DNA from 3 places in the Exiguobacterium sp. EA-TM-5 genome. Region 3 is predicted to be linked to each of the others. Evidence: riboswitches for the same ligand, from Rfam matches in the RefSeq annotation. Region 3 holds a riboswitch; each other region holds the start of a gene.
What was found. A riboswitch is a leader RNA that binds a small molecule or an ion and turns the genes downstream of it on or off. The one in region 3 is predicted to bind lysine.
Positions count from the first base shown of each region.

Region 1: linked by a shared signal. The riboswitch ahead of ACV3PA_RS01315 (amino acid permease) and the one ahead of ACV3PA_RS02965 (Na+/H+ antiporter NhaC family protein) in region 3 are both predicted to bind lysine.
Region 2: linked by a shared signal. The riboswitch ahead of ACV3PA_RS16125 (aspartate kinase) and the one ahead of ACV3PA_RS02965 (Na+/H+ antiporter NhaC family protein) in region 3 are both predicted to bind lysine.

Region 1 covers NZ_CM132670.1:249,906-260,116, forward strand. Annotated here, with positions in the region: gene ACV3PA_RS01285 (Gfo/Idh/MocA family oxidoreductase) at 1-584, shown strand, start outside; gene ACV3PA_RS01290 (glycerol-3-phosphate dehydrogenase/oxidase) at 618-2,279, shown strand; gene ACV3PA_RS01295 (branched-chain amino acid transporter BcaP) at 2,328-3,764, opposite strand; gene ACV3PA_RS01300 (DUF2252 domain-containing protein) at 3,991-5,286, opposite strand; gene msrA (peptide-methionine (S)-S-oxide reductase MsrA) at 5,354-6,301, opposite strand; gene ACV3PA_RS01310 (hypothetical protein) at 6,371-6,553, opposite strand; gene ACV3PA_RS01315 (amino acid permease) at 6,634-8,115, opposite strand; lysine riboswitch at 8,247-8,435, opposite strand; gene ACV3PA_RS01320 (MarR family winged helix-turn-helix transcriptional regulator) at 8,601-9,056, shown strand; gene ACV3PA_RS01325 (diguanylate cyclase domain-containing protein) at 9,193-10,211, shown strand, end outside.
Region 2 covers NZ_CM132670.1:3,072,564-3,082,774, forward strand. Annotated here, with positions in the region: gene ACV3PA_RS16120 (aspartate-semialdehyde dehydrogenase) at 1-657, opposite strand, end outside; gene ACV3PA_RS16125 (aspartate kinase) at 671-1,870, opposite strand; lysine riboswitch at 1,983-2,160, opposite strand; gene argH (argininosuccinate lyase) at 2,231-3,601, opposite strand; gene ACV3PA_RS16135 (argininosuccinate synthase) at 3,598-4,803, opposite strand; gene ACV3PA_RS16140 (GNAT family N-acetyltransferase) at 4,922-5,350, opposite strand; gene ACV3PA_RS16145 (alanyl-tRNA editing protein) at 5,347-6,495, opposite strand; gene phnF (phosphonate metabolism transcriptional regulator PhnF) at 6,624-7,358, shown strand; gene ACV3PA_RS16155 (LCP family protein) at 7,412-8,524, opposite strand; gene nagB (glucosamine-6-phosphate deaminase) at 8,823-9,584, opposite strand; gene nagA (N-acetylglucosamine-6-phosphate deacetylase) at 9,581-10,211, opposite strand, start outside.
Region 3 covers NZ_CM132670.1:552,839-563,049, reverse strand. Annotated here, with positions in the region: gene ACV3PA_RS03005 (NAD(P)/FAD-dependent oxidoreductase) at 56-1,372, shown strand; gene ACV3PA_RS03000 (DEAD/DEAH box helicase) at 1,394-2,830, opposite strand; gene rlmN (dual-specificity RNA methyltransferase RlmN) at 2,894-3,967, opposite strand; gene ACV3PA_RS02990 (ABC transporter permease) at 4,092-4,898, opposite strand; gene ACV3PA_RS02985 (ABC transporter ATP-binding protein) at 4,895-5,779, opposite strand; gene ACV3PA_RS02980 (methyltransferase) at 5,789-6,448, opposite strand; gene ACV3PA_RS02975 (heme oxygenase) at 6,538-6,861, shown strand; gene ACV3PA_RS02970 (uracil-DNA glycosylase family protein) at 6,984-7,721, shown strand; lysine riboswitch at 7,814-7,992, shown strand; gene ACV3PA_RS02965 (Na+/H+ antiporter NhaC family protein) at 8,104-9,687, shown strand; gene htpG (molecular chaperone HtpG) at 9,754-10,211, opposite strand, start outside.

The sequences.
Region 1 (10,211 bases), 300 kb from region 3:
TAATGAGCTTACTCGAATCTGGACGACTCGGTATACTTCAAACGTTCGAAGCGCATTATGACCGCTATCGTCCCGACGTACAGGATCGTTGGCGCGAACAGGATATCCCTGGTGCCGGTCTACTGTACGACCTTGGATCGCATTTGATTGACCAAGCACTCGTCGCTTTCAATGAAGTCCCGGATCGTGTCTTTTGCGATCAGACGATTCAACGACAAGGCGGGCTTGTCGATGATTACACACATCTGATTTTAGCGTTCGGTACGCGGCGTGCAATCCTCCATATCGGTTCAATCGTTCCGGCTGTTGGTCCTTCCCTGATGGTGCACGGGACAAAGGCGAGCTACTTCGTCGATGAAGTCGACACAAAACGGTCGACGTATCAATTGGCTGAAGCAAACGGTCCTCTTGAAGACTTTCCGTTTGTTCCTGGTCATTTTGGAGATTATTACACGGACCTCTCTCCAGCCATCCGTCAGCGGACGACACCACCCGTCTCTCCGAAACAGGCTGAACTCGTCATGAAAATCATTGATCGTGCTCAAAAGAGTGCAAAAGTGGGTACATGGATAGAAGTAGACTAACTATCCATTTCAAACGAACAGGGGGAAGACAAGATGTTTTCAAGTACGGAACGGACAGCATGGTTAGAAGAGATGGGACAAGAACTTTTAGACGTCCTCGTCATCGGGGGCGGTATTACGGGAGCAGGTATTCTGCTTGACGCGCAAAGCCGAGGCATGCGGTCAGGCTTAATCGAGATGCAGGACTTCGCCGAAGGGACATCGAGCCGATCGACGAAACTCGTCCATGGTGGATTGCGTTATCTGAAGCAATTCGAAATCAAACTTGTCGCCGAAGTCGGAAAAGAACGTGCCATCGTGTATGAGAACGCTCCACACGTGACGACACCGGAGTGGATGATGCTCCCACTCGTCGAAGGGGGAACATTCGGTAGCTTCTCGACATCAATCGGTTTGCGTGTCTATGACCAACTGGCTGGTGTCAAACGCCATGAACGCCGGACGATGCTCAGCAAAGAAGAAACCTTACGTTACGAACCACTGTTGCGCTCGGAACACCTAGTCGGTGGTGGTCGTTATGTCGAATATAAAACGGATGACGCTCGTCTGACGGTCGAAGTTTTAAAAGCAGCCGTCGGCTACGGCGGACGTGCCGTCAACTATACGAAGGCTGAATCGCTCGTCTATCACAATGGAAAAGTCGTCGGTGTGGAAGTCCGTGACATCTTAAGTGGTAAAACGTATACGATCCGGGCGAAGAAAATTATTAATGCAACTGGTCCTTGGGTCGATGAGCTACGTGAAAAAGATGGTTCAAAAGCTGGAAAATCACTTCATCTGACGAAAGGGATTCATCTCGTCATCGACCAATCACATTTCCCATTACAACAAGCCGTCTACTTCGATGTTCCAGACGGTCGGATGATTTTTGCGATTCCACGTGAAGGGAAAACGTATGTTGGCACAACGGATACAAACTATAAAGGAGATATTCTTGAGCCTGGCGTCACCGTCGAGGATCAGGACTATATCCTAGAAGCGACGAATCAAATGTTTAACGTCGAGTTACGACCTGAACACGTCGAATCCACGTGGTCTGGACTGCGTCCACTCATTCATGAAGATGGAAAGGACCCAAGTGAACTGTCCCGAAAAGACGAAATCTTTGTCTCGAAATCAGGGCTGATGTCAATCGCTGGTGGTAAGTTGACCGGTTACCGAAAGATGGCAGAACGCATCATCGATATGGTCGCAGACCAATTCAAGACAGAAGAAAATCGAATTTATCTCGCTTCGCGTACGCACGATATCTTGCTTGGTGGTGGTCATCCACAAGGAAGTAAAGGATTTGCCCGTTACTTGAAGGAACAACAACCAAAAGGAGAAGCACTCGGATTGTCACCGAATGAGGCGACATGGCTCATCCAACGTTACGGTACGAACGTCGAACGTGTCTACGAGTTGATTCGGACACGTGGCGACGAGGCGGCTCGTTATCAATTACCGTTACACTGGTTCGGCGCCCTTTTATATGGATTAGAAGCTGAACTCGTCATGCAACCCGGCGACTTCTTGAACCGTCGTGCCTCGGCCGTCTTCTTTGATTTCCCTCACGCTGAACAGTACGCAGATGGTGTTCTCGCCTTGATGCGTAGCGAACTCGGCTGGTCGGCAGAAGATGAAGCGAGAGCCAATGAAAGCATTCGTCGTGAATTCGATGCGGTCCGCGTCAAAGGACCTGTTCCACTTTCATAATACGAGAAAAGACCCGGTCGCTTTGAGGCGATCGGGTCTTTTGGTGTGTTACTCTTCCTCTTTCGAAACAGCGAGTTCCGCTGCAGGCATGTTTCCAGGATGCAAATTCGAACTCTTACGCGCAAAACTAAAGTAAAGAACTAAACCGATTGCGAGCCAAATTCCGAAAGCAATCCATGTTTCGAGCTTCAAGTTAAACATTAAGAAAAGACACGAAGCAATTGCTGCGATTGGCACATACGGCATACCCGGACATTTGAAAGCACGCGGGAGATCTGGTTGTGTCTTACGAAGAATCAAGACAGCGACAGAGATCAAGACGAACGCTGCGAGTGTTCCCATGTTGACGAGGTTCGCGATGACATCGAGTGGAACGAATCCAGCGACGAGTGAGCTACCGAGTCCGATCATCCAAGTCGCCTTGAATGGCGTTTGGTACTTCGGATGCACTTCAGAGAAGACTTTCGGGAACATCCCGTCACGCGAGATAGCAAACGCAAGACGAACCATTCCGTATGTCATAACAAGAATAACTGTTGTAATCCCAAGGATCGCACCGAGATCGATGAAACCAGCAACCCAGTTTTGACCTGCCATTTGAATCGCAAGTGAAACTGGATGATCAATACCTTCGAATTTTTGATACGGTACGATACCTGTCATGATCGCTGCAACGATGACGTAAAGAATCGTACAGACAGCGAGCGAACCAATGATACCGCGTGGCAAGTTCTTTTGCGGATCGCGAACTTCTTCTGCTGCCGATGTGACGGCATCAAAACCAATATAAGCAAAGAAGACGATCGCAGCACCGGAGAAGACGCCTCCCCAACCAAATGGCGTAAATGGTGCCCAGTTCGTAGGTTCAACGTAGCCGACCCCTACAACGATGAAGAGAACAACGACGGCTAATTTGATGACAACCATGATGTTATTGACACGCTTCGTTTCCTTGATTCCCATCGACAACAGTGCCGTAATGGCAAAGAGGATTAAGAACGCTGGAAGGTTAAAGTACGTCTTCGCCCCTTCTACTGCTCCCGGAGCTGCCGAAAGTGCTGTTGGCACATGGATATTAAATCCTGCGAGTAAAGACTGGAAGTATCCGGACCAACCGGCTGCAACAGCACTGGAGGCGAGTCCATATTCTAGAATCAAGTTCCAGCCGATGATCCAAGCGAAGATTTCCCCCATTGTTGCATACGTGTACGTATAGACGGATCCACTGACCGGAATCGTTGATGCAAATTCAGCGTAAGCAAGAGCAGCTAGACCACAGGCGATGGCAGATAGAATGAAAGATACGATAAGTCCTGGTCCTGCAGTTAGAGCTCCTGTTCCCGTCAAGACGAAGATTCCGGTTCCGATGATGGCGCCAATTCCTAAAAACGTTAAATCCATTGCGCCAAGATTTCGAGCAAGTCCACTGTTGCGTTTACTTGCAGCAATCATAGCGGAAACATCTTTTTTCCGCGTCAAACTCATGATGTACTTCCCCCTATTTCTCTTGTGATTTGTCTTACGAAGCGAGTCGTTCGCAAGAACTTAATCAAAAATTTACGAAGTTTTCTGATAAATTGATATAGGTCATTGTACCTATTTGTTTTTTGACTAGCGCTTTCACCTGTTAAAGAACAAAAAAACTATAAATAAATATCGATGTGTAACATCTGTTACACACCGATAAAATATACTTTAGTTTATTCGCTTTTTAAATCGTCTGTCTCGTCTTTTTCCACTCCAAAAACACTTGATAATCCAGCTTTGTTCGTGCAACATAGGCTTCTGACCAGCGTTCGATTTGTTCCAAAAAAGCTGTATCAGATACACCGATCGCCTGAATGATTTCGACGTCCGCATGATGCGTTAAAACTTTTTCTTTAATACCGGCATCCTGATCCGCCCGTGCATGGACTTTGGCGGTAATTTGACCTTGAATGCACAAGACGTTTTCAAGGTCTTCCTGACTTTTTATATGCTTAGCTTTTAGTTTTTTCTTATACGGTGAGCGCTCCCGTACATAATATTCCTTTTGCCCAATCGTTAGATAGCCAAGATATGGATCTTCATATGCCTGCATCGCTTTTTGAGACGTGATGATTCTTCGTCCTTGATGAACGGTTTCAGCTTCTGGACGATAAACGGGTAAAAATAATGACGGAACAGAAGTTTGTGCTTGTTTCATCTCAAGAATCAAATCTTCTTCTCCTCCCTCCCCCTCAATCAGAATGTAATAGCGCTCGAGACCAATCGACGCTGTTCCACTATCTAGCTTTCGGACAATATCTTTGATCATATAAAACGACTCATCACGACGATCGTCAACGTCAATCGTCTCAATATAGGATGACCAGGCAGTCTCGATCGCCGATCGTGTCGCGTCATCTATTGCTTCCATATCCGGGAGCGTACAAAATCGTCTTACGCCATCCACTAGTTCCGTTCGTTCTCCCATTAATTCCTCGCGTTTCTTTTCTGCTTTTTTGATTAACTTCTTGATTGGTCCTTTCGTATTATCCCGTGTAAAACAGACATCACTTGGATCTTTTCCAAGAGCATACTTTTTTAAATCGTGTAAGTATTCCAGGACATAATTGCGAATTGCAGGGGTCGGATCGTATCCCGCCTCTTCTGCAAACAGTCGAACGGAGACTGCCATTCGAATCAAATCGTACAGGTAAGATCCTAAGTATCCTTCATCAAAGTCATTGACGTCGTAAATGATTTCCCCTTTTGCATTTCCATGGACACCAAAGTTCTCAAAGTGAAGATCACCTTGAATCCAGGTTGGTTTATCCTGCGGTGTATCAAAACCGAGTGGAATGCGAGTGACATCATAATAAAAAAGATGCGAACTTCCTCGGAAAAAGCGAAACGGACTCAAACTCATCTTGTCGTACTTTTCCTGACGTGCTGTCTCATCCAATTGACGGATTTCGTGATCATAAAAATCAAGAACCTTCGCAATCGTCATCTGTCGAATCTCTTCGTACACGGGCTGAAACATTCGATTCTCTCCTCTCCATTTGAAAAAAGAGCAGTCAAAACGAAATCGTTTGACTGCTCCTTGCGTGTTACTCGAAATGTTTTTTATATTCCCCGTATCCTGCCGAATCAAGCTCTTCGAGCGGAATAAATCGTAATGCCGCTGAGTTGATACAATAGCGAAGACCACCAAGTTCCGTCGGGCCATCATCAAAGATGTGACCAAGGTGACTATCTGCACTCGCAGAACGAACTTCCGTCCGTGTCATTCCGTGACTTGTATCGAGTTCAACTTCCATCTTATCTTCTGAGATTGGTTTAGCGAAGCTCGGCCAACCGCAGTTCGACTGGAATTTGTCTTTCGATGTGAAAAGTGGTGTACCGTCCACGATATCGACATACAGACCAGGACGTTCTTCGTCCCAGTATTCATTACGGAAAGCAGGCTCTGTCCCGTTCTCTTGTGTGACTTTATACTGAATCGGTGTCAGACGCTCTTTTAGTTCCTTCTCTTTCCCGTGATCTTTCCATGCTTCTTTGATGAATTTTGCGCGACCTGAGCCGACACTGTACATCTGGTAACGGAACGGGTTCTTTTTATAATAATCTTGGTGATATTCTTCAGCTGGCCAGAACGGTTTTTCTGGACGAATCTCTACCGCGACCGGACGTGAGAAACGTCCCGATGCGTCAAGTTCAGCTTTTGAACGCTCAGCTGCTTCACGTTGCGCTTCATCGACATAAAAGATTGCAGGTTGGTACGATTCACCACGGTCATTGAATTGACCACCACCATCTGTTGGATCGATTTGACGCCAGAAAATCTCGAGTAATTCTTCATACGTAATGACGGACGGATCGTACGTCACTTCGACTGCCTCTAAGTGACCTGTCGTTTCCGAACAGACCTCTTTATAAGTCGGGTTCTCTGTATGACCACCGGTATATCCTGAAATGACCTGCTCTACACCATCATATTTATGGAATGGCTTGACCATGCACCAGAAACAACCACCTGCAAATATTGCTTTTGCCATCTATCTTCCCCTCCTCTGTATGCTTCTATTTTACCGCGTTCAGAGAATGGACTCGACTTTCCTGCTCATTCAATCCTCCGGGTTCGCTTTTAGGCGACGCATGACGAAGTAGATCGCCGCAAAGACAAGAAGAAGTCCTCCAAGCGAATACCAGATATTATTCAAACGATAAATCATTTGATACAAGGCAAGCGTCACAAGCAATAACGCGATCGGTAAGAAGGCACGCTTAAAGTGGTACCAGTAATTCACGAAGATCGCCTCCTGTTTTTCTTTCATCTTACTTGAAGCGACATCTAAAAAGCCACCTTCATTTGAAGGTGGCTCACTAATTACGATTGGCGTGGATGTTCTGGGAAGTCCATCTCGTCATAACGAACGACGGACGTTCGATTTTTGAATTTATGTCCTAACCAGAAAGCAAGGAATAATGGAATACCGACGTACGTTGCGGCGATTCCAACCCAATCAATTTGGTCAGCGAGGAATGCTGCATAGTTTTGACCAACGATGACAAGGAAACAAAGACCGAATGCGAACAGCGGACCGAATGGGAACGCTGGTGCAACGTACGGCAAGTCTTTCAACGAGTGCCCTTGTGCAACGAAACCTTTACGGAAACGATAGTGACTGATCGCAATTCCGAGCCATGCGATGAATCCTGTCATCCCGGAAGCATTGAGTAGCCACAAGTAGACTTGTCCACCAAACATCGACGTCAAGAAACAGAGGGCACCGATCGCTCCTGTTGCGAGCAAGGCGTTACGCGGCACACCGTTTTTTGACACTTTCGCGAACAACTTCGGTGCATCGCCTTGACGCGCAAGTGTATAAAGCATCCGTGTTGAAGCATACATCCCTGAGTTTCCGGCAGATAGGACAGACGTCAAGATGACAGCGTTCATGAGTGCTGCCGAGAATGCAAGACCTGCTTTTTCAAAGACGAGCGTAAACGGACTAACCGCTACGTCGGTGATATCATTTGAAACTAAGTTCGGACTCGTATACGGAATGAGCATCCCGATGACAAAAATCGCGAAGACGTAGAAGAGTAAAATACGCCAAAAGACTTGTTTGACCGCTTTTGGAACGTTCTTTTTCGGATCTTCCGACTCACCTGCTGCAATCCCGACCAGTTCCGTTCCTTGGAAACTGAATCCAGCAACAAGGATAATCCCGATGACGGCAGGAATCCCACCGACGAACGGCGCATCCCCGAGAGCAAAGTTTTTAAAGCCAACCGGTGGCTCTGAGGTAAAGACGCCGAAAATCATTGCAACACCGACGACTAAGAAGACGATGACCGTGACGACTTTAATCATCGCAAACCAATATTCGGCTTCTCCGAACCCTTTAACGGAGAAGAAGTTCAACCCAATCATCAGTACTAAGAACAAAGCACTGAAGTAAAAACCAGGAACGTCCGGGAACCAGTAAGACATGACGATTTGTGCTGCAACGAGTTCGACTGCGATCGTGACTGCCCAGTTGTACCAGTAGTTCCAGCCGAGTGCAAAACCGAACGATGGATCGACGAATTTCGTTCCATATGTCGAGAAGGATCCAGCGACCGGCATATACGCTGCCATTTCACCAAGACTTGTCATTAAGAAATAGACCATTAAACCGACGATTGCATACGATAGGAGCGCACCACCTGGTCCTGCTGCTGCGACGGAAGCACCGGATGCGATGAAAAGTCCTGTTCCGATAGCTCCGCCAATAGCGATCATCGACATATGACGAGCTTGTAATCCACGTTTTAAACCTTCTGCTGTTGAATCTGTTGTTTTGTTAACATCTAAATTGTTCATTTCGTTCGCTTCTCTCTGTATAGATTTTTGAGAGGACACTTTTTGAATGAAAAAAACAAAAAGCGCCCTCATCTTCCAGATGGAAGATGAGAACGCAACATAATAAAATGGATGCGCCTCATTCTACCGTCGTGAAAGATAGCTCTCCACAAGTAGGTCATACCCGACTTGTGACAGTATTAGACCTGTTCGATCTAATCCCAATCGATCATCTTCAAAGCGATGATTGATTTCGGCAATTCTTCCTTTCAGGTCACCTCATTTGTCGCTTGACGACATCCGTAACCGTACTCTTAAGAACTGCAACCTCCATCCCACTGGTTGAGTGAGAACTGAATTAAGTTAGTTATTACTACGCCATATTACACAAACCGCCACGAAATTGTCAATTGCCTTTTTCGAATATCGGGTAGTCGATGGTAAAAATCCGATATGTTTAGTACACTAAATGGTAGAAGTCCACTGAGAGAAAGGATGCTGCTTGCATGCCACAGGAACGTGATTTGCTAACTTACCGACTCGAGGAACAAATGCGTGTCATTCTTCGTACCCTGCGACGTGAACTAAATCGACTATTTGAAGGAACAGCAACCCGGAGTGAATTCTTCATCTTACGGAGCCTTTCAGAAAATGGTCCTCAGCGCCCGACGCTTCTCGCGGAACAATTTGAGCTCGCAACGAGCCAAGTTACTGCTTTGACGGATAAGCTGTATAAACAAGGATATGTCACACGGACACGTTCGACGGAAGATCGTCGTTCGATCGTCCTCGCCTTAACCGATGACGGCGAACGAGCATTTCGAGAACTCGAAATTGTCCGGAAAAATTATTTACAAGATCGCTTCGGAACCCTAACGGAAGAAGAACTCGAAACGATGATTCGTGTCTTTGATAAAATTTTATTGACGATGGATGAGGATACGCTCACTTCGTCTTCATAAAAACGGTAGATTTTCTACCGTTTTTTCTTTTTTACCTAAACATTTCCCACAATCTAACCGTTACCTAGATGAATAAACTAGAGTATATATATGGAAATCTGTTAGCTGGGGGAGTTGGGAGGATTTGTTGTCCATCATGAATCAATTCATCATTAACTTTTGTCTACTGTTTACAACGATTACTCTCTTGTTCTTACCGTTTCGTAATCAACCACGTATTTCGCTCAATTCAAGCTGGAGCACACGTCTCATCTTAGGGGTTGTCTCTGGTCTGATTGCAGTTTTATTAATGTTTAATGGGATCCAGATCGATGTCGCCCGTGTTGATTTGCGCATCGTTCCCGTTGCGATCGCCATGTTGTTTGGTGGTTTCCCAAGCGCCATCGTTGCAGGTGTGATGATCATCGGGACGCGTTATTTTTTGACACCAGTCGAGCAAATGGAAGGTTTTTATCTATCTACACTGATCATTGTCTTGTTCATCATAACAATCGGGATCATACGTCGCTTTGTTCACATCTCGATGCGTCATTTTCAACTCATGGTGTTGGTCGGTATTTTGTATTCGTTACCCGCCATTTACATTCTGACGCACAGCTGGTCGACATTCGTTAAAATTTCGATCGCTTATATCTTCTTTAATCTATTAGCTGGATTCGTCGCCTTTCGATTATTGACGGAATTACGCCGTCACTTTGAAAACATCCAGTATCAGCAGAAACTTGCGATGACGGATGCTTTGACCGGACTTGCCAATCGCCGTCGCCTCGACGATTCACTATCACTCGTCGGTTCAACCGATCAAGGGTATTCGCTCGTCTTAATCGATATCGACTTCTTCAAACATGTCAATGATACATATGGTCATGACGCAGGTGATGATGTCTTACGCCAACTGGGTATGACGCTCGCTTCTTTGACACGACCGGACGACCTCGTCGGACGGTATGGTGGTGAAGAATTTTTGATCATCTTACCAAGTACATCGGCAAAAGAAGCACAAAAAATCGCAGAACTAGCCCGGACGACAGTTGCACGTAATCTATTCCCAACAGCAGATGTACCTGATCTGCAAATTACGATTTCGCTTGGTATCGCGCATTCTAGTGGTTCCCATACGTCTCTTGAAGCATTACAACAAGCAGATAAAGCACT
Region 2 (10,211 bases), 600 kb from region 3:
TAATGCTGGAAGATTGAAGATTTTCCGTGTTTCGTCAATCATCTTCTGCTCTTCTTTCGTATAACCGTTTTCTAGGAACACGTCGATATGCGGCAAGATGTTATCGTGAATCGGATGCGGATAATTGACGGGTTCTTCTCCGCGTGCCCCGCGTGCCAAGTCCTCGATCCCTTTTTGACCTGAACCAGATACAGCCTGGTACGTCGTATAGTTAACACGCTCGAATCCCAGTGACTGGAGTGGCGCTAATGCAACGACCGATTGAATCGTCGAACAGTTCGGATTCGCAATCAAACGGTCTGTCGTTTGAATCGCTTGTGGATTGACTTCTGGTACGACGAGCGGAATCGTCTCCTGCATCCGGAAAGCACTTGAATTATCAACGACGAGTGTTCCGTTTTCAGCTAATAACGGTGCATATTGCTCACTGATCGTCCCGCCCGCCGCAAACAACGCAACGTCGATCCCGTCTTCCGTGATACTTGGTGTCAGTGCTTGGATCGTAATGTCTTCTCCCTTGAACTGTACCGTACTCCCTGCTGAACGAGCAGAAGCGTAAGCGGACAAGCGGCTGACCGGGAAGTCCAGTTCTGCTAGTACTTGTAACATTTTTTGACCGACAGCGCCGGTTGCTCCGATGACTGCTACATGATACATCCTGTTCTCCTCCTTATAACTCGAACGCGTTTGCAATCGCTGCAACCGTTCGTTCAATGTCTGCTTGTGCAATCGTGTATGAGATACTAATTTCTGATGTCGTAACTTGATAGAACGGAATATTCTCTGCTCGGAAGATTGCGAACAACTTCGAAGCAACACCTGTTGCATCCCGCATCCCGATTCCGACGACAGATAATTTCGCGTGTTGGTTATGACGGTCGACCTTCACTGTCGTAAAGCGATCCATGATATCTTTTAAGGCTTCATCGAGAAATTCTTCCTCATCGAGTGGACATGAGAACGATAAGAAAATGTCACTGTCGAACGTCGTTTGACTGATCATATCGATGTTGACGTGGCGATTGGATAACAGTTCGAAGATATCGGCTACTGCTGCATTTGTTTGCGGTACGTGTTTGATTGACACCGTCAAGACGTTCTTCGTGACGCTGACACTCGTCACCGCTTTTTGTTCCATTGTTTCCGTCGCTTCCATGATCCATGTTCCCCTTTTCGATTCAAGTGTTTTCCCGACGAAGATGTGCACGCCGTATTTTTTTCCTAACTCGACACTCCGCATTTCCATGACCTTCGACCCGAGGGCGCTCATCTCCATCATCTCGTCATATGAGATGTAGGGAATCGGTTGAGCCGCGGCATGGATCCGTGGATCAGCAGTATAGACACCGTCGACATCAGTATAGATTTCACAGCGTTTATCAAGGACTGCTGCTAAGGCAACTGCCGTCGTATCCGATCCGCCTCGTCCAAGTGTCGTCACGTCACCAAGTTCGTTGACACCTTGGAAACCGGCAACGATGACAACATCGTACGTTTCGAGTTTTTGTCGTAATAGATCTCCATCGATCTGTTTGATCTTACTTTTCGTATGCACACCCATCGTGCTGATCCCTGCTTGTGCGCCTGTTTGCGATAACGCCTTGACGCCGAGTGAGTTGAGGGCGATGCTGAGTAATGAAATCGTCTGTTCTTCTCCGATGGCAAGCAGCCGATCGAGTTCTCGCCGCTCAGGGCGATCCGTGATGGCTTGCGCCTGAGCGATCAAAGAATCTGTCATCTTGCCCATCGCCGATACGACGACGACGAGTTTTTCACCTTCGGCTGCGCGACTCTTCAAATAATTCGCAATAGACTGAATCTGTTCGACAGTCGCAACCGAGCTTCCACCAAATTTAAGTACAGTTGTCACAATCCTATCTCCTTTGTCCCGATACAGAAAAAAACGACGGGCCGGTAGGAGCGTTCCTACGGCCCGTCGTTATCACGATCGGACAAACGAAGACAAAGTCATTCGTTCTTTTACGTAAGATAGCGCTCCGAAACATCGGTTTCGGCAGTACAACGGATCTTAACCGTTGTACCAGCAAACAAGAGTAAGCATCTTCTCGTTCACTTCGGCGGACTTCCCCTTTCACATCATTCGGCATGCTTGCCTTCAAGAATGATGCTACTCATGTCATCCGCGCCTCTATCTGTCGGTTGTTAGTTACAGTTATAGCAGACATCTTTTGTTAAATCCAGTCATTTGGCTGATTTTTTTCAAAATTCGTCAATTTGCAAGATGTTGTTTGGCAATTTCGAGTTGCTCTGAAACAGCAGCAAACCCTGTACCGCCGTAGCTTGTCCGGCGTGCAACTGCTTGAACCGGATCGAGGAGCGGATAAACGTCTTCTGTGATATTAGGATGGAATGTTTGATACGTCTCGAGGTTCAAATCTTTCAAGAAACAGCCATTCTGTACACAGTAAAGGACAGCCTTCCCAACGATTTCATGTGCTTCCCGGAATGGTATGCCTTTCGTCACAAGGTAGTCGGCGAGTTCCGTTGCATTCGAGAAGTCTTGCATTGTCGCCTTCTTGAGCGCTTCGGTCTTAAACGTCGCGGATTCAATCATTCCGGTAAAGATTTGAACGGACTGAAGGACGGTATCTGCAGTATCAAAGACCCCTTCTTTATCCTCTTGCATGTCTTTATTGTAAGCGAGTGGTAATGCCTTCATCGTCGTCAAGAAGCCCATCAGATTACCGTAGACACGCCCTGTTTTCCCACGAATCAATTCAGCGAAATCCGGATTTTTCTTTTGTGGCATCATGCTCGATCCTGTCGAAAAGGCATCGGACAACTCGATGAAGCCAAATTCTTGCGACGCCCAGATGATGATCTCTTCACAAAAACGTGATAGATGCATCATGACGGTCGAGGCAATCCCGAGGTATTCGATGACAAAGTCCCGATCGGAGACGGCGTCTAAACTGTTCGGATAGATCGACTCAAACCCGAGCAACTCCGCAGAACGGAAACGATCAATCGGGAATGTCGTCCCGGCGAGCGCTCCTGCACCAAGCGGTGATTTCCGGATTCGTTTTTGGTTGTCCGTCAACCGTTCGACGTCACGTTCGAACATCCAGAAATACGCAAGCAAGTGATGGGCAAGAGAGATGGGTTGCGCCCGTTGCAAATGTGTATAACCCGGCATGACCGTCTCGATATGTTGTTCAGCTTGTTCCGTGATGACCGATTGGAGCTCACGCAATGCCGTCGTCAATGCTTCGACATGTTGCTCCATCCATAGATGCAAATCGGTTGCGACCTGGTCGTTTCGACTCCGTGCCGTGTGCAGTTTACCTGCGACTGGACCAATCTGTTCCGTCAATAGACGCTCGAGATTCATATGAATGTCTTCATCTGCTAGCGTATACACATGATCCGCTACTGTCGCTTCCAGTTGCTTTAATCCTTGCTCGATTTGCGTCCATTCGTCTTGAGCGAGGATTCCTTGTTCACATAACATCTGCGCGTGAGCGAGACTCCCTTTCAAGTCGACACGCGCTAACTTTTGATCGAACGTGATCGATGCTCCGAAGGCTTCCGCTTGAGCGGAAGCACTTTCCGTAAAACGTCCACCCCAGAGTTTGGTCATTTCGTCACACCCGCCTGACGATGTACGCTCGCATGCGTCGAAACAGCAAGACCGTGTAATTTGATGAATCCTTTTGCAGCTTCATGATCAAACGCATCTTCTTTCGTGTACGTGGCAAGCTTCTCATCATAAAGCGAGACAGCAGACTGACGACCTGTCACGGTAGCATTTCCTTTGAACAACTTGACCCGAACTTCTCCTGTGACGTCCTGCTGTGTTGCTGTCAAGAACGCTTTCAGACCTTTCGTCAATGGTGCGTGGAAGAGACCGTTATAAATCGTTTCTGCATATTGTTTGCTAAGCAACGGTTTAAAATGCGCGACGTCTTTCGTCAATGTGATCGTCTCGAGTGCGGCGTGTGCTTTCAGTAAAACAGTCGCGCCAGGGCACTCGTACACTTCACGTGATTTGATTCCGACGAGACGGTTCTCGACGTGGTCAATCCGTCCGACACCATGCGCCCCAGCAATGATGTTCAGTTCCGTGATCAGTTTCGCGAGTGGATACGTCGTGCCGTTAATCGAAACTGGAACTCCTGCTTCAAAGCCGATGATGACTTCTTCCGCCTGATCTGGAGCGTCTTCTGGTGCTACCGTCAACGCGTAAGCATCTTGTGGTGGTTCTGTCCAAGGGTTTTCTAAGACGCCACACTCATTACTCCGTCCCCAAAGATTCATATCGATCGAGTAAGGGCTGTCGAGGTTGATTGGAATCGGCACATTGTTTTCTTTCGCATAGGCGATCTCTTCTTCCCGTGACCACTTCCACTCCCGAACTGGTGCGATGACTTCGAGTGATGGATCAAGTGCTGCGACCGAAACTTCGAACCGGACTTGGTCGTTCCCTTTTCCGGTACATCCGTGTGCGACAGCCGTTGCACCATATTCATGCGCGACTTCGACGAGCTTTTCTGCGATTAACGGACGCGAAAGCGCTGAAATCAACGGATAGGCATTTTCATAATGCGCCCCATATTGAAGTGCTGGTAAGACGAAATCTTTTGCAAATTCTTCTTTCACATCGAGAACGATCGATTCAATCGCACCGACGAGAAGTGCCTTTTCTTTGATGACAGTTAAATCCTTTCCTTCACCGACGTCCATACATAATGCAATGACGTCGTAGTCCTTGCTCAACCATTTGATGGCTACTGATGTATCGAGTCCCCCAGAGTACGCTAAGATCAATTTTTGTTTCGACATGTATAATTCCCTCCTGGTTTTAAATTCATCTGTCTGTATAAAAATTCATTATGAATTATATATATACATAGAAAACAAAAAAAAGAAACCCTTTTTGCAGGATTTCTTTCAAAATTGATTACATTTTCTTCTCCATCGTCCGGTGCGGGATACCTGCATCGTCGAATTCATCGGAGACGATTGTATAGCCCAGCCCTTGATAAAATGGGATCGCTTGAACTTGCGCACCGAGCGTTAGCAATTGTTTACCTTCACGACGTGCGACACGTTCCATCGCCTGCATCAACTCGCCACCGTATCCTTTTCCTCGCGCTGTTGAAAGCGTCGCGACACGCTCTACCTTCATGCGTTGGTCGTCATATGGACGTGTGCGCCCCGTCGCGACTGGACGGCTCTGCTCATCTAAGACAAGCAGATGAATCGCTGTCTCATCGTGTGTATCGTATTCAAGATGGCGTGGTACACCTTGTTCCTCAACGAAGACACGTTCACGAATCATCCGAACGGCTTGATGTTGTTCTGCTGTACGTACTTGAATGACTGTCATAACTGATATTCCTCCCGTAATCGATCGACATATGCCATCGCATCATCCCGATTCGTAAATTGCGCTTGTGCTTGGATCGCACTTCCACCGCCGCGTCCATTAAATGATTGGACATGTGATTTGGCGAATTTTCCGAGATGTGGTTCACCTGGACTACTCATTAATAACTTATTCGACGTTTCGTTCCAAACGACACCAATGCGTCCCGCTTCTTGAATCACTTTAGCGAGTTGCTCAGAAACCTTGATTTCTTCATCTAGATGTTCAAACACAAGAATCCCTTCTTGTTGTTCTAGAGCGTTAGCAAGTGTGAGAGCAGCAAGCTGCTCTTGCGCTTGTTCGACTTGTTTCGTGAATCTTTTCTGATCGTCCTGTAACGCTTGGACGGCTTCTAGGATCTGAACTGGTTTAATCGATAAGGCTTGCGCCGCTTCCCGCAAGGCATGGCGTTCTGCTTGCAGAAGTTGATAAGCCCGTTCTTTTGCAACATAAGAAAGACGAATGTTCCCACGAATTCGTTCGACTCCAGTAAAGAGAATTAACTCGAGCTGTGCCGTTGAATCAAGATGCGTCCCACCACAGGCACTATAATCGAGTGTGCCGATTTGAACAACTCGAATCCGTCCCTCAACTTGTGGTGTCTTCCGTAATGGTAATTGAAGTGCTTCCGCCTCATCATACTCTGTCGCCGTGATCGGCAACCCTTGTTCAATCACTTGACGTAATCGTCGATCTAACTGTTCTTGTTGCACAGCTGTCCATTCGGATGTCTCGATATCAAGCGTCGAAACCTCACTTCCCGTCCGAAAGCTGAGTGTTTTGATCTGAGACTCATCTTGTAAAATCGCAGAGATGACATGTTGCGCCGTATGCTGTGCTGCATGGTCGATCCGGACAGCATCATCCACGATCCCTGTGACGTCACCTGTAAGTGGCGTCGCCAGTTGATGCCAGACGACACCGTCTTCGATTTCAACGTCAAGGACAGGTTGATCGTTTAAAGTACCACGATCCGCTGGTTGTCCACCGCTCTCCGGATAGAAGTAACTTTTCTCTAAAGCAACCCAATATCCATCTACTTGTTTTGTCGTGCGAATGGATGTCTGAAAGGTTCGGACATCGGATTCTATTTGTTCGGGGCGCATGCCTCGACCACCTTTCTCTGTCAGTTTCACTCTGTATTATGCCATATTTCATCCAGAATCGTTTGTCGGCTTGGCTTTTTCCTAGTACACTAGATGAAAGACTACCGATCGCGAAGGGACGAAATGCCGTGATTCAGCATATCAATAAAAATTCACCACTCCCCATTTACTATCAAATCGAAGCTGCCTTAAAACAACAAATCGAAAGCGGTGTTCTTCAACCTGGCGATCTAATTCCGTCCGAGCGCGAATTTGCGGAAGCACATCAAATTAGCCGAATGACGGTCCGGCAAGCCATTTCAAACTTGGTCAACGCCGGTTACTTGATTCGTCAAAAAGGACGTGGAACATTCGTCGCGAACAAAAAAATCGTCATGCAACTATCGGGATTAACAAGTTTTTCAGAAGAGATGGAACATCTCGGACTTGAGCCAACAAGTGCGCTTCTCTCCTATCAAATCATCGACGCCTCGATGACGATTGCGAATAAGCTCCGGATTCGCGAAGGGGCATCGGTATATGAATTAAAACGTTTACGAATCGCCGATGAGCAAGCGCTTGCTCTTGAGACCGTCTACATCCCGGAACAACTCCTACCCGGACTCGATCAAGACGTCGCGACCGCATCGCTCTATGCCTTTGCTGAAGCGAGCGGATTAAACCTCGGACGCGCGAGTCAAACGTTCGAATCACGTCTCGCGACGAAGGAGGAAGCAGGTCATCTTGGTCTATCGACCTCTTCGCCCGTCCTATCCGTCGAGCAACTAACGTATCTCGCGACGGAACAACCATTTGAATACGTCATCTCCGCTTACCGGGGAGACCGATATACCTTCACAGTCGAAATGGAACGTCAACGCTAAAAATCCCCTTGTATCGTCGTATAGTGACGATACAAGGGGATTTTTAGTGTGTATTACTGTGCAGGAACGGCTTCTGTCTCCGTCACTGGTTCTTCTGTCGTACTTTGTGCTGGGTCTGTATCTTCCTTGATCGGTTCGACTTCTTGACCTTGCATCGCTTTTGCTAAGTTACTTTTCACTTGCTCCAATTGATTCGGATCGAGATGGTATTCCCATTTCCCGCTGATCCCGATGTAGCCTTCTCCAGCGAGTTGATACTCCGTCGTATTCCGTAATGCTGCTGTGAAGTCTGCTAAGCGTGTGTAATCATTCGGACCTAAGTTCGTTTCGACGTTATCACCGACAGCATCTAAAATATCACGGTATGCACTGAGGGAACGGAAACTTGCCGCTTCTTTGGCGACCGCTTGAATGACTTGCATCTGTTTTTGTCCGCGTCCGATATCCCCAAGCGGATCGTCATGACGGTTCCGGACATAAGCCAGTGCCTGTTCCCCTGTTAGATGTTGCATCCCTTTATTGACGGTGACGGTACCTGCTTTACGTTTAGAGTCTTGCTCTTTGAACGCATAACGCACATCAATGTCGACGCCATCCAACGCATCGATCAATTGAACGAATCCTTGGAAATTGACTTTGACGACGTGATCGATTTGAATGCCAAGTAGGTTTTCTGTCGTTTCGCGCGCTAATTTAATCCCATTGTACGAATTCGATTTATCCATCGAACCGAAATAATGCGCATGTGTGATTTTATCTTGCTCGACACCTGTCTTGCCATACGGGACATCATATTTCGAATAATCAATGTTCACAAGCGAATCACGCGGTATACTCGTCAACACTAATTGTTCCGTTTTTTTATTTAAAATTCCGACGATCATGACATCCGATCGTGCCGGTTCATTGCGTTCTTTACTTTTTTTCGTTTCATCCGTTCCAAGAATCAAGAACGATTCAGACGGTACATCATCATATTTAGAGCTCACTTTTGAGCCGGGAATCTTAATTTGCGTCTTTGCCAATGTTTCTTGCGTTTTAATAAAAACAGCTCCAGCGTAACCAGAACCGATGATTGTGACAAGCAGGACGAGTGCAGCGACGACTTTCATGAACATCTTGCCAGCACTTGGCTGTCTCTTTCGTGCGGATCGCGTTTCCATCATGTAAACCCTCATTTTCATGTAAATTTTCCGTAAAGTTCGCTAATCTCCATTATCCGTACATTTAATGAAATGTCAATTTACGTTTCGATTAAAGAAATCGAATAGAATCGTTGTACTGAAGAAATCCTTGATTCCGAGTGCTTCGCATCATGAGAAGGAGTGGTTCCGCTATATGTCATAATGATTCCATTCTGTCAAAATAATAAATCGCATGAGACTAGGCTCAACAGAATCAGAAAAAGAGATCGAGTCAATCCAAAGATTGTCTCGATCTCTTTTGATTCATTGCTCTCTAACGTCATACTTTCATGAAATTCAGATAAGCTGCTCGTCCTGTACGTTTAGCGTCATCTGACAATAAAGAAGCGGCTTCTTCATCCAAGATCACCATGACATCGGCATGACGTTTGAGAACGGTCGCTGGACAATCCGTCGTCGCGATGCCTTCCATCATATCACGGACTGCTTCCGCCTTTCGTTCACTTGAAGCGACGAGAAGGATCTTTTTCGCCTCCATGATCGTGCCAATTCCCATCGTGATGGCTTTTGTCGGTACTTCTTCGAGTCGATCAAAGAATCGTTGGTTCGCTTCTCGTGTCGACTCTGTCAATTCTGTTACGTGTGTTTTAGCATCGAACGGTGTACCTGGTTCATTGAAGGCGATATGTCCATTTGCTCCAATTCCGAGTAATTGGATATCGATTCCCCGCTCCCGGACGAGCGCCTCATATCGCTCACTTTCACGAACCGAATCTTCCGTATTCCCAATCGGTAAGAATGATTCTTTAAAGGCAACATCCTTGAATAGATGCTCTTGCATGAACGTGTGGTAACTTTGTGGATGTTTCGGACTAAGACCGACATATTCGTCTAGGTTGACCGTCGTCACATGTCGACAGTCGAGTGAGTCCTTCCGCCATTCTTCATAAACGCCGACTGGTGAACTGCCTGTTGCAAGTCCTACTGTTAACCCTTCCGGATGGCGCTCAATTTCCTGTTTCAAAAATTGATAGGCCACCTGTGCTAATTCTTCTCCCTTTTCTACGATCATCCATTTCATGAGGTAGACTCCTTTCCGTTCGTGATCCGGTATCGCGTACCACGATGAATCGTTTCTTGAATGCGTAATCCCTCGTCGAGCAACACGATATCCGCATCCTTACCGACCGAGAGACTTCCCTTTTGTGTCAATTGAAGCTCTCTTGCCGCATTGACCGATGTCATGCGGACGGCTTCTTCGAGCGTACAACCTGTAAAGGCGATGATGTTTCGTAAAGCAGCGTCCATCGTCAGGACGCTTCCGGCTAAACTGCCGTTCTCAAGGCGTGCCGCACCGTCTCGAACGAATACAGCCTGCCCTCCTAACTCATATTCACCGTCTGCTAACCCTTTCGCACGCATCGCATCCGTGATGACGATCAATTGATCTGCGCCCTTCATCCGATAGGCGAAATCGACCATTTCCGGTGCACTATGAATCCCGTCCGGAATGATCTCGGCATAGACTTCCGGCGTCAAGAGACAATACCCGACCGTTCCCGGTTCGCGGTGATGAAGTGCACGCATTTGATTGTAGAGATGGGTACCATGCGTGACATGACCCGCTTGGTTTTGGGCATACGTCGCGTCCGTATGTCCGGCAGACGGAATTGCACCCGTTAATCGCACTGCCTCCTCGAACGCACGC
Region 3 (10,211 bases):
TCCTTTCACAGGAATCCGGCTTTTTTGTATACTCAGAGAAAAGGAGGCGTCTTTGATGTATGATGTCACGATTATCGGAGCTGGTGTAGCGGGAATTTTTCTTGCTCATCAGCTCGTTGAACATGGACAGCGTGTCTTATTGCTCGATGCCGGAAAACCGATTCGTGAACGAACGGCAGAAGATGCGTATCTTGGATTCGCTGGGCTCGGAAAATCAGAAGGGAAATTCAATTATGCAACGGGATTCGGTGGAGAGCTCGTCTCAAAAATCGGCGTAGAAACGACGCAACAACTATTCCGAGAAGTCGATGACCTCTTATGTACATATGGTGCAGATACAATCGAAAGCTATTCCACTCACTCGCCTACTGTAGCGTCTCGTGCCCGTCGTGCCGGTCTCCACACAGTCGAAACAACGGTACGTCATTTAGGCACAGCACGGACTGCTACCGTCTTTACAGCGTTTGAGGATGCCTTACTACCGCGACTCGATGCTCGCTTCGAAGCGACAATCGAGCAGATCACGAAGTCCGAGCAGTTTACAATCAAAACAACGAACGAGACATTCGTCAGTCAACGGATCGTGTTCGCGACAGGTCGTTCCGGTGCAGACTTTACACTGCACCAGTTAGCTACGCTTGGTGTCACGCCACAGCGAACTCGACTTGATCTCGGTGTGCGGATTGAAACAGAGGAAGTCCTCTTTCGAACGTTGCTACAGGACACGTTCGAGACGAAGCTCGGCTACGACTCTCCTCATGGTCAAGCCGTCACTTATTGCATGAATCCGCGTGGACGGATCATTCGAAAATATCAAGAAGGCCTCGTCATGCCGGACGGTCAAAACGTCCACGAGACAGCAGACGGATCGACGAATCTGAACTTTACACTGTTTCTCCCACGTTATTTTTCGACACTAGCGAAAGCCAATGCGTATGCGACGCGTGTCATCGGCAAGATCAACCAAGGACAGGATCGCATCGTCGTCCAACGACTCGGTGATTTTCGAAAATTACAAGCGACGACAATGGAGCAATTGACTCGTAACGAAATCATTCCTTCTCTAAGTGCTTCCCCGGGAGATTTACACGCGGAAGTTCCTGTAGAAGATTGTCTCGTCTTAGAAGGTTTTTTAGAACGCCTCGAACGACTTCTTGAGACGGAACTCCCTGCAGATACGTTACTTTACGGACTAGATGGTAAGTTTTACGCACCGATGCTTGAAACGTCCGAAACGTTTGAGACGACGTGTCCCGGTGTCTATGCAATCGGTGATTGTTCCGGTGCAACACACTCTCTTGCTCAGGCAGCCGCTAGCGGACTCCATCTTGGACATGCCTTGACACAAAAAAGCCGGTCCCTCTTCGCCTAAGCGGAGAATGACCGGCTTGTCTTATTTCTTGAATGCTTCGTACACTTTCAATTGTTTCCCTTTGACCTTCGTCGTCTTCATTGCTCGTAAGACAAGCGGACCTTTCCCGTTCAGGATATCGACATACGTCAACGTATCCTGAATCGAGATGATTCCGATGTCGTCTGCTGTGACGCCTTCAATCTTCGCGATCGTTCCAACGAAGTCGACGGCACGGAGTTTCTTCTTCTTCCCACCATTAAAGAACAACTTCATGATGTCGGCATCGAGCTGTTCCGTTTTCGATGAACGCGTATCTTCCGTCGCCATCTTCTCCTCGAACGCATCCGCTGTCCGCATCAAGTCCTTTTCCGTCGGTGCTTGTCGACGTGTCAGCTTCCCATGATATTGCTCGATTTCCTTCAGGCGACGTTCGTCTGCTGGTGTGACAAGACTAATTGCTTGTCCAGTAGCTCCCGCACGACCTGTCCGACCTGTTCGGTGAACGTAGCTTTCCCGTTCGACAGGGAGATCGTACTGGATGACGTGTGTGATGTTCTCGATATCGATTCCGCGTGCCGCGACGTCTGTTGCAACAAGAATCCGGAACTTACCGGCACGGAACGCTTTCATCGCATCGAGTCGGTCATCTTGTTCCATTCCACCGTGAATCGCTTCAACCGGATAGTCATGTGCGCGCAAGCCATTCGCGACGAAATCGACATGTTCTTTCGTCCGACAGAAAATCATGCAACGATCCGGATTTTCAGCGACGAGGACATCTTTTAAAATGGCGAACTTCGTCTTATCCGTCACCGGAATATAGCTATGCGTGATCGTTGAGACGACCGTCTCACCTGCTTCGATTCGTTTTGGTGCCTCCATGTAACGGTCACTCAACTGTTCGATGTCTTCTGGGAAAGTCGCAGAGAACAATAGTGTCATCCGTTCCTTCGGTAACTCGGACAAGATGGCGTCGACTTGATCGAGGAAGCCCATGTTCAGCATTTCGTCCGCTTCATCTAAAACGACGTAACGCACTTTCTCAAGTGATAACGTGCCCCGCTCGATATGATCGCGTACGCGTCCTGGTGTGCCAACGACGATGTGTGTCTTTTGTTTGAGCTCTGTCACTTGTCCGCGGAACGGTTGTTTTCCGAAGACAGCAGTCGCTTTGATCCGCTTATAGCGTCCGATGTTCATAATATCTTCTTTGACCTGCAAAGCAAGCTCACGTGTTGGTGTTAAGACTAAAACTTGTGGTTTATTTTCTTCCCACTCGACGAGTTCACACAGCGGAATCGCAAACGATGCCGTTTTCCCGCTCCCTGTCCGTGATTTGACGATGACGTCTTTTCCAGACAATACGACTGGAATGACGGATTGCTGAACTTCGGTTGGTGTCGTATAACCGAGTTGCTCGATTGAATCGAGAATCGGTGCGCTTAAGTTAAAATCATTGAATCGTGTACGTGTCATAGGATGTCCTCATTTCTTATCGTAAAAAAAGCTTCCCACCGAAACGATGAGAAGCCCAACGAATTATTTGGATGCTACTTTATCTTTTTTGATTTGCTTACTACGTAATTGACCACACGCAGCATCAATGTCTGTTCCGTGTTCAAGACGAACACCACAGTTCAAGCCGTTCTTTTTCAACGTATCGTAGAACGTCGTGATGTCTTCAGACGTACTGCGTTGATATTGACCGTGCTCATCAACTGGGTTGTACGGAATCAAGTTGACATACGTCAGGTGACGTTTGTCTTCGAACAATTTCGCAAGTTCGACCGCGTGTTCTTTTTGGTCGTTGACGCCACGGAGCAAGATGTACTCGATCGTGATTTTACGGTTCGTCGTTTGAACGTAATAATCGATCGCTGGCATCAATTTCTCAAGCGGGATCGCCCGGTTGATTTTCATGATTTGCGTACGCAATTCGTTGTTTGGTGCGTGAAGCGAGATTGCTAAGTTGACTTGGAGTTTCAAGTCAGCAAACTTGTAAATCTTGTCTGCCAAACCACTTGTTGAAACCGTGATGTGACGTGCACCGATCGCAAGACCATTGTGATCTTTGATGACGTTCAAGAAGTCGACCATGTTGTCGAAGTTATCGAACGGTTCACCGATACCCATGACGACGACGTGGCTGACACGTTCTTCGTTACCGACTGCATCGAGGTGATGTTGAACGTTCATGATCTGTTCAACGATTTCGCCTGCCGACAAGTCGCGGCTCTTCTTGATGAGACCACTTGCACAGAAGCTACAGCCAATGTTACAGCCAACCTGTGTCGTAACACAGACAGAAAGACCGTATTTATGACGCATCAAAACCGTTTCGATCAAGTTGCCATCATATAATTTGAAGAGGAACTTGATTGTTCCGTCTGCTGATTCTTGCTTGACCGCTTCTGTCATCGAGTCAATCGTAAAACTCTGATCTAACAACTCAAGGCAATCCTTGTTGACATTCGTCATTTCCGCGAAAGTCGTGACACGTTTACGGTAGAGCCAATCCCATACTTGTTTGGCACGGAATGGTTTGTGCCCTTGATTCGATAACCATTCTGTCATCTGCTCAAGCGTTAATCCATAAATGGATGGTTTATTCATTTCAAAAGACCTCATTTCTTTTTCCAGAACTACAACATTCCTTTATCTTAGTAAAAATCAGCGCTTGACGCAACGTTCAAATCCTAAATGTTCACTTTCTGTAAAGTTTTTTCGTCACTTTCGATCAAATCGATAGACTACGACGTCCAAATTGAACGAACGCTCCCGTCAAGAAAACAAGACAAAGGACGAGTAAGGAAACCGAGTGGATAAGAAAATGGTCCGTTCCTTCTAATAACTGCGTCGTATTAAATAAGGAGAAGACGGATAGATAACGGAGCCACTCTGTCTTGTCACTCAATTCGGATAGGATTGTCAAAACGATAGAGAGGACTAATACACTACCTGAAAGTGAAAAAGCACGTCGTTCTTCGTCGAATAACGTCGCAATGAATAACGTAAAGGCACCCATCGCAAAGAGTAAAAAGAGAGCATTGACTTGAATCCGCCATAAGATGACATCATCGATTGAAATACCGGTCATCCACCAGTCAGCAACCATCAGTACAAGTCCGTTTAGTCCTACGAGAAGCGTACTAGCGATGCCCATGACGACAGCAACAGCCAGTGTGTATGCATGTCGCGTTATAGGTGCTGCGAGATAAACGATCAGTTCCCCATTATCAATTGGTCGGGCAACCAAGCGTGCCGCTAATGAGAGCAGGAAGAGACTCACAATGACTTGGAAGATCAGTCCGTAATAGTTGCCGCCGAGTAGATCCAGCACGTTATCAAACCCTGTCACCTTATCGTACTGGAAAGCTTTCAAGACCTCGGGGGGTAATGCTTCCAGTTTTGCTTCTAATAAACCCGTCTTCATCATCGATGGATAAAGTAGCGCAAGCATCAATAAGTAGAGACTCGTTCCAATCGCATAAGCAAGCACGGGCTTTCTGACTTGCTTGAACAACGAACGGATCAACAATATCACGATGACTCCTCCTCTCCGTAATAATGCAAAAAGACCTGTTCTAAATCATCTGCTGACGGACGGATCAGTTGTACATCATATTGGGTTAGGTAAGCAATCGCCTGATTTAAGCTCAGCGTCTCGTCCGTTTGAAAACTGACTTCTGTTCGCTTCGATTCCGTACCGATCTGCATCGCGAACTGTGCCGCCTCCACCTCAGTTCGGAAGACGATTGTGTACGTCTTGCGACTCGATCGAACCAACTCATGGATATCCGATTCGACGATGATACGACCCGCTTTGATTAAAGCCGCTCGATCGCAAGACTTTTCCATCTCCGGAAAGTGATGCGAACTCATCAAAATCGCTTTTCCCGCTTGCTTCTCCTGTTCGATCCACTCTAAAAAACGCTCTTGCATCAAAGGATCGAGTCCACTGGTCGGCTCATCGAGTAGATAAACTGGTGCATCCTTCATGAAACAACCGACGAGTGCCAGTTTTTGTTTCATCCCTTTTGACATCTTACGGATTTTTGTCTTCGTCTCAAACGGAAATCGTTTCAACAACAGTTGTCGTCGTGCCGGATCACTGCCATGCAACCGTTGCATCAAATCCAGCATGTCTGCTCCCGTCATATCTCCAGGTAAACTAATCTCGCCCGGCAAGTAACCGACCAACTGCTTCACTTCTTTACTTTGTGTCCAGCAATCAAAGCCGCCAATCGTCGCCTTTCCATCATCCGCAGCCATCAATCCCATCAAATGTCGGAGCGTCGTTGATTTTCCGGATCCGTTTGGTCCAATGAAACCAAAGATTGTTCCCGGCTCAACCGTAAAACTGACATCGAATATTCCACGCCCCGGTGCAAACTCTTTCGTGACATGCTCCAAGCGAATCATCATCCGACCTCCTTATTTTCCATTTCTCTCATCACTGTATTCATACCCGTTTTGAAGCAGTTTCTTCGGATCAAAACGATAGATGACAAATCGTTCGTCGTGATTTTTGTCATAAAAGTCTCGTAATCGAATCTCATCAATTTGCTCGAATACGGTATGTCGCTCCAAATATTCTCGATATTCATCGGTTGGGTAGTACAAGATGAGATCAACCGAACGCGAGGACCGCTCGACCGAACTTAAAATGTGATCGATCACTTTCATGAAAATTTGGGAAGAGAACGGATTAAAGAAATAAAACTTGTTCGCGTCCGCCGGAATGACGTATTGTTCGGCATACGCCTGTTCAAATCGTAAACTTCCCGAACGTCGCTTACGTCGACTTTCGTAATTCGCCATGTTCCGGAGCGCATCTTCGTAAAATTGTCCATTCATCTCGATTCCGATGACGGAGCAGTCAAAACGATCGTGTAAGTAAAAGTTCAATCGTCCTTTTCCGCAACCAAAATCAATGACAGTGTCTTGTTTTTGAAACAGATAGGTTTCGCATAATTCGTCTAGTGCTGCATAAGGCGTTGGTTCATAGCGATTGTAGTGACTAAATACACCATAAAGGTGTTGCATCTCGATCGTCTCGATTCGTAATTGTTGATCGTATTCTTGCTCATTCATTGTATTTTGTTCCTTCTTTCCGGCATTCTTTCCCTCATCGTACTATACTGAAGAAGTACGTTACTCGTTTTTTGAAAGGGGATTTTATGATGATCGTCGTTACGAACCGGATTAAAGTCAAAAAAGGGATGGCTGCTGCCCTCGCTCCTCGTTTTACACGTCCAAGTGGACTCGATACGATGGATGGTTTCATCCGTGTCGAAGTCTTATTGACACAAAACATCGAAGAGCATGATGAGATGAACGTCAACATGTACTGGGAAGACATGAAGAGTTTTCAAGCGTGGCGGGAGAGTGACGATTTCAAAGCGTCACATAGTCGACCTGCGAGTAGTGAAGCTGGAGAATCTCCGATGCTCGGCAGCGAAATTCTGACTTATGAAGTCGCTTCCGTAAAAGAACGCGCGCAATAAACCAAGAAGGACTCGATATGAGTCCTTTTTATGTACCTGTATAAAAAAAAGAGAAAGGGTTTAATTGTCTCAAATGGTATTATTTGTTATCATAATGCCATTACAGAGAGAGAGGATCTTACATGAATTCGTTAACTATATTTGAACATGCTATTCGTGCCTTACCTGACGACCGTACATTACGACGTGATGAATTATGGACGGATGCCTTTTTATTGCAACAGGAGAACGAACTGACCGTTTATTATTCTCCGATTGGTGAGTACGTCAATACCAAAGCAAAAGTCGTCATCATCGGGATCACACCAGGATTTGAACAGATGCGAATCGCTTTCGAAGAAGCGACGGATGCACTTCATCATAGCGTTTCATTGGAAGAGACGGCACGCCTCGTCAAATATACGGCAAGCTTTGCTGGAACGATGCGACGCAACCTCGTCCAAATGCTTGATACACTCGAACTTCCAGCATTACTCGGAATCGAGACGACGGCTACCTTATTTCATCAACATCAGCAATTACTGCATCCGACGTCGTTATTAAAACAACCCGTCTTTTATCGAGAAAAAAATTATTCAGGGCATCAACCGAAAATCAATCGTAGTCCTTTGTTGAGACACTATGCAGAGGAACATTTCGTTGCTGAGATCAATCAATTACATGAATCAGCGCTGTTGATTCCGCTCGGTCGTGTCGTCGAAGCACAAATTCGTAGCTTGATTCATGACGGACGAATTGAACAGCATCAGCTTCTTTCCGGCTTCCCTCATCCCTCTGGTGCAAACGGTCATCGAAAAAAACAGTTTGAAGAGAATCAACCGTACTTAATGAAACAGCTTATTCAACATTTTGCCGAATAAATAACTTTATCTTAAATTATCAGAATATATGGTTGAATCGCTTCTGAAATACATGATAAAGTGTCCATAAGAACAGAATATGACTATTCTATCGATGAGGTAGAGGCGCGATTTCAATCAGTACTTGGTCCGAGGATGACAACGAAGACGACTACAGGAAAGGTGACATCGCCGAAATGATAATATGTGTCCAACATATCGTCGTTGGTCGATTCGGGAAACACCCGATCGATTGCCATACATAGCAGTTGTATGGAGCGCTCCAATTCGGCTAAGAAAGACGCATCCAGCGAGGGTGTCGGCTTTGTTGCCGGTGCCCTTGCTTTTTTTATGCCGCGGGGTCTCATCTTTAAGTTATTTATTAAAGAGGAGGATATTTTTTATGGTCAACTATTCAGATTCCATCATCGCCCTTGTACCTGCTTTATTAGCTATCTTGTTGGCAATCTTTACGCGAAAGGTCGTTCTTTCGCTAGGTGTCGGCATTCTCGTCGGTGCCCTACTACTCCACCGTTTTAACCCGATCGATACGGTGACCTATCTTGGTAAGAACATCTTCAGCCTATTTTGGGCAGATGGTGCCTTGAACGAATGGAACGTCTTATTGCTTGTCTTCTTGTTATTGCTTGGTGTCCTTTCGACGTTGATCCAAACGTCAGGTGGTGCACGCGCTTTCGGAGAATGGGCAGCAACGCACGTCAAAACGGCACGTGGTGCTCGTTTGGTCGCATTCGGCCTCGGAATTTTGATCTTCATCGATGACTACTTCAATAGTCTCGCCGTCGGAAACGTCAGTCGTCCGCTTACGGATCGTCGTGGTGTATCACGTGCAAAACTTGCCTATTTGATTGACTCAACGGCTGCACCTGTCTGTGTCATCAGTCCGCTTTCAAGCTGGGGAGCATTTATCATCTCCATCATTGCTGGTATCTTAACGACGCACTCGATTACGGATTACTCGGCGTTTAGCGCCTTCATGATGATCGTTCCAATGAACTTCTATGCAATCTTTGCTCTTCTGTTAACACTTTACATCGCTTACTCTGGCATCTCTGTCGGACCGATGAAACAACACGAACGCCGTGCTGCAAAAGGTGAACTCTTCGATGCCTCAAAAGGCACACCGATGGGGATGGCAAAAGAGGTCAAGGAACACACGAACGGAAAAGTTCGGGATCTCGTCGTTCCAATCGTTGTTCTCGTCATAGCTACGATCAGCGCGTTACTCGGAACAGGTGCTCAGGCACTTGCAGCCGACAATCGCCCGTTCACTTTGATCGGCGCGTTTGAAGCAACAGATGTCACACGTTCACTCGTCGCTGGTGTTGTCATTAGTTTAATCGTTGCTTTCCTGATGTTGATCGGACGGAAGATTCCGGGACGCGATTACCGTGCAAGCATCGTTGCTGGTATGCGTTCGATGTGGCCGGCAGTCGTCATCCTGTTGTTCGCTTGGACGATCATCGCTGTCATCGGTGATATGAAAACAGGTGACTATCTCGCAAGTTTCGTTAGCAACTCGATTTCTGCTTCGTACTTGCCGTTCTTATTATTCTTAATTGCCGGCTTGATGGCATTCTCGACAGGAACAAGTTGGGGCACATTCGGGATCATGTTGCCAATCGGTGCGGATCTCGTCATGGCGGTCGACGCTTCTCTCTTGTTACCGACGCTTGCTGCTGTTCTTGCCGGATCTGTCTTCGGTGACCATTGTTCACCGATTTCTGATACGACAATTCTCAGTTCGACTGGGGCTGGATCCCATCATATCGATCATGTCACGACACAGTTACCGTATGCGCTAGTCGGTGCAGTTACTGCCGCTGTTGGTTATTTAGTCATCGGTTTCACGGAGTCTTCGGTCTTCGGTTTCATCGGAGCTCTTGTCACATTCGCACTCTTCGTCGTCGTCTTAAACGTTCTCTCGAAAAAAGGAGAAACCGCTTCGGATTTACAGACGGATTAATGTAACACTGTACGAAAAAAGGCATTGGATGCGCGCATCCAATGCCTTTTCTTATACTCATTCGTTTCACACCATCAATAAACACACATCATTTGCGAACGCTACTGGGTCTTCAAGCGGAAGTCCTTCAACAAGCAACGCTTGCTGATACATTAATTTTGTATAGTGTTCGAATTTCGAACGATCGTTTTGATACGCTGTTTCAAGGGATTGGAACACTGCGTGTGACGGGTTCAATTCGAGAATCTTGACCGCCTCTACTCCTTCGTTATTCGGCATTGCCTTAAGGATTTTCTCCATCTCGATCGAGACGGCGCCGTCTGTCGCAAAACAGACGGGATGAGATTTTAGACGCGTCGATGCTTTGACTTCCTTGACTTGTCCACTTAGCACTTCCTGCATCGCTTGGAACATCTCCGCTTGTGCGTCCGTCGTCTCTGCTTCTTCTGCTTCAATCCCTAAGTCGCTACTCGTGACCGACTTGAACGTCTTCTCGTTGTACGTCACGAGCATCTGGATCGCGA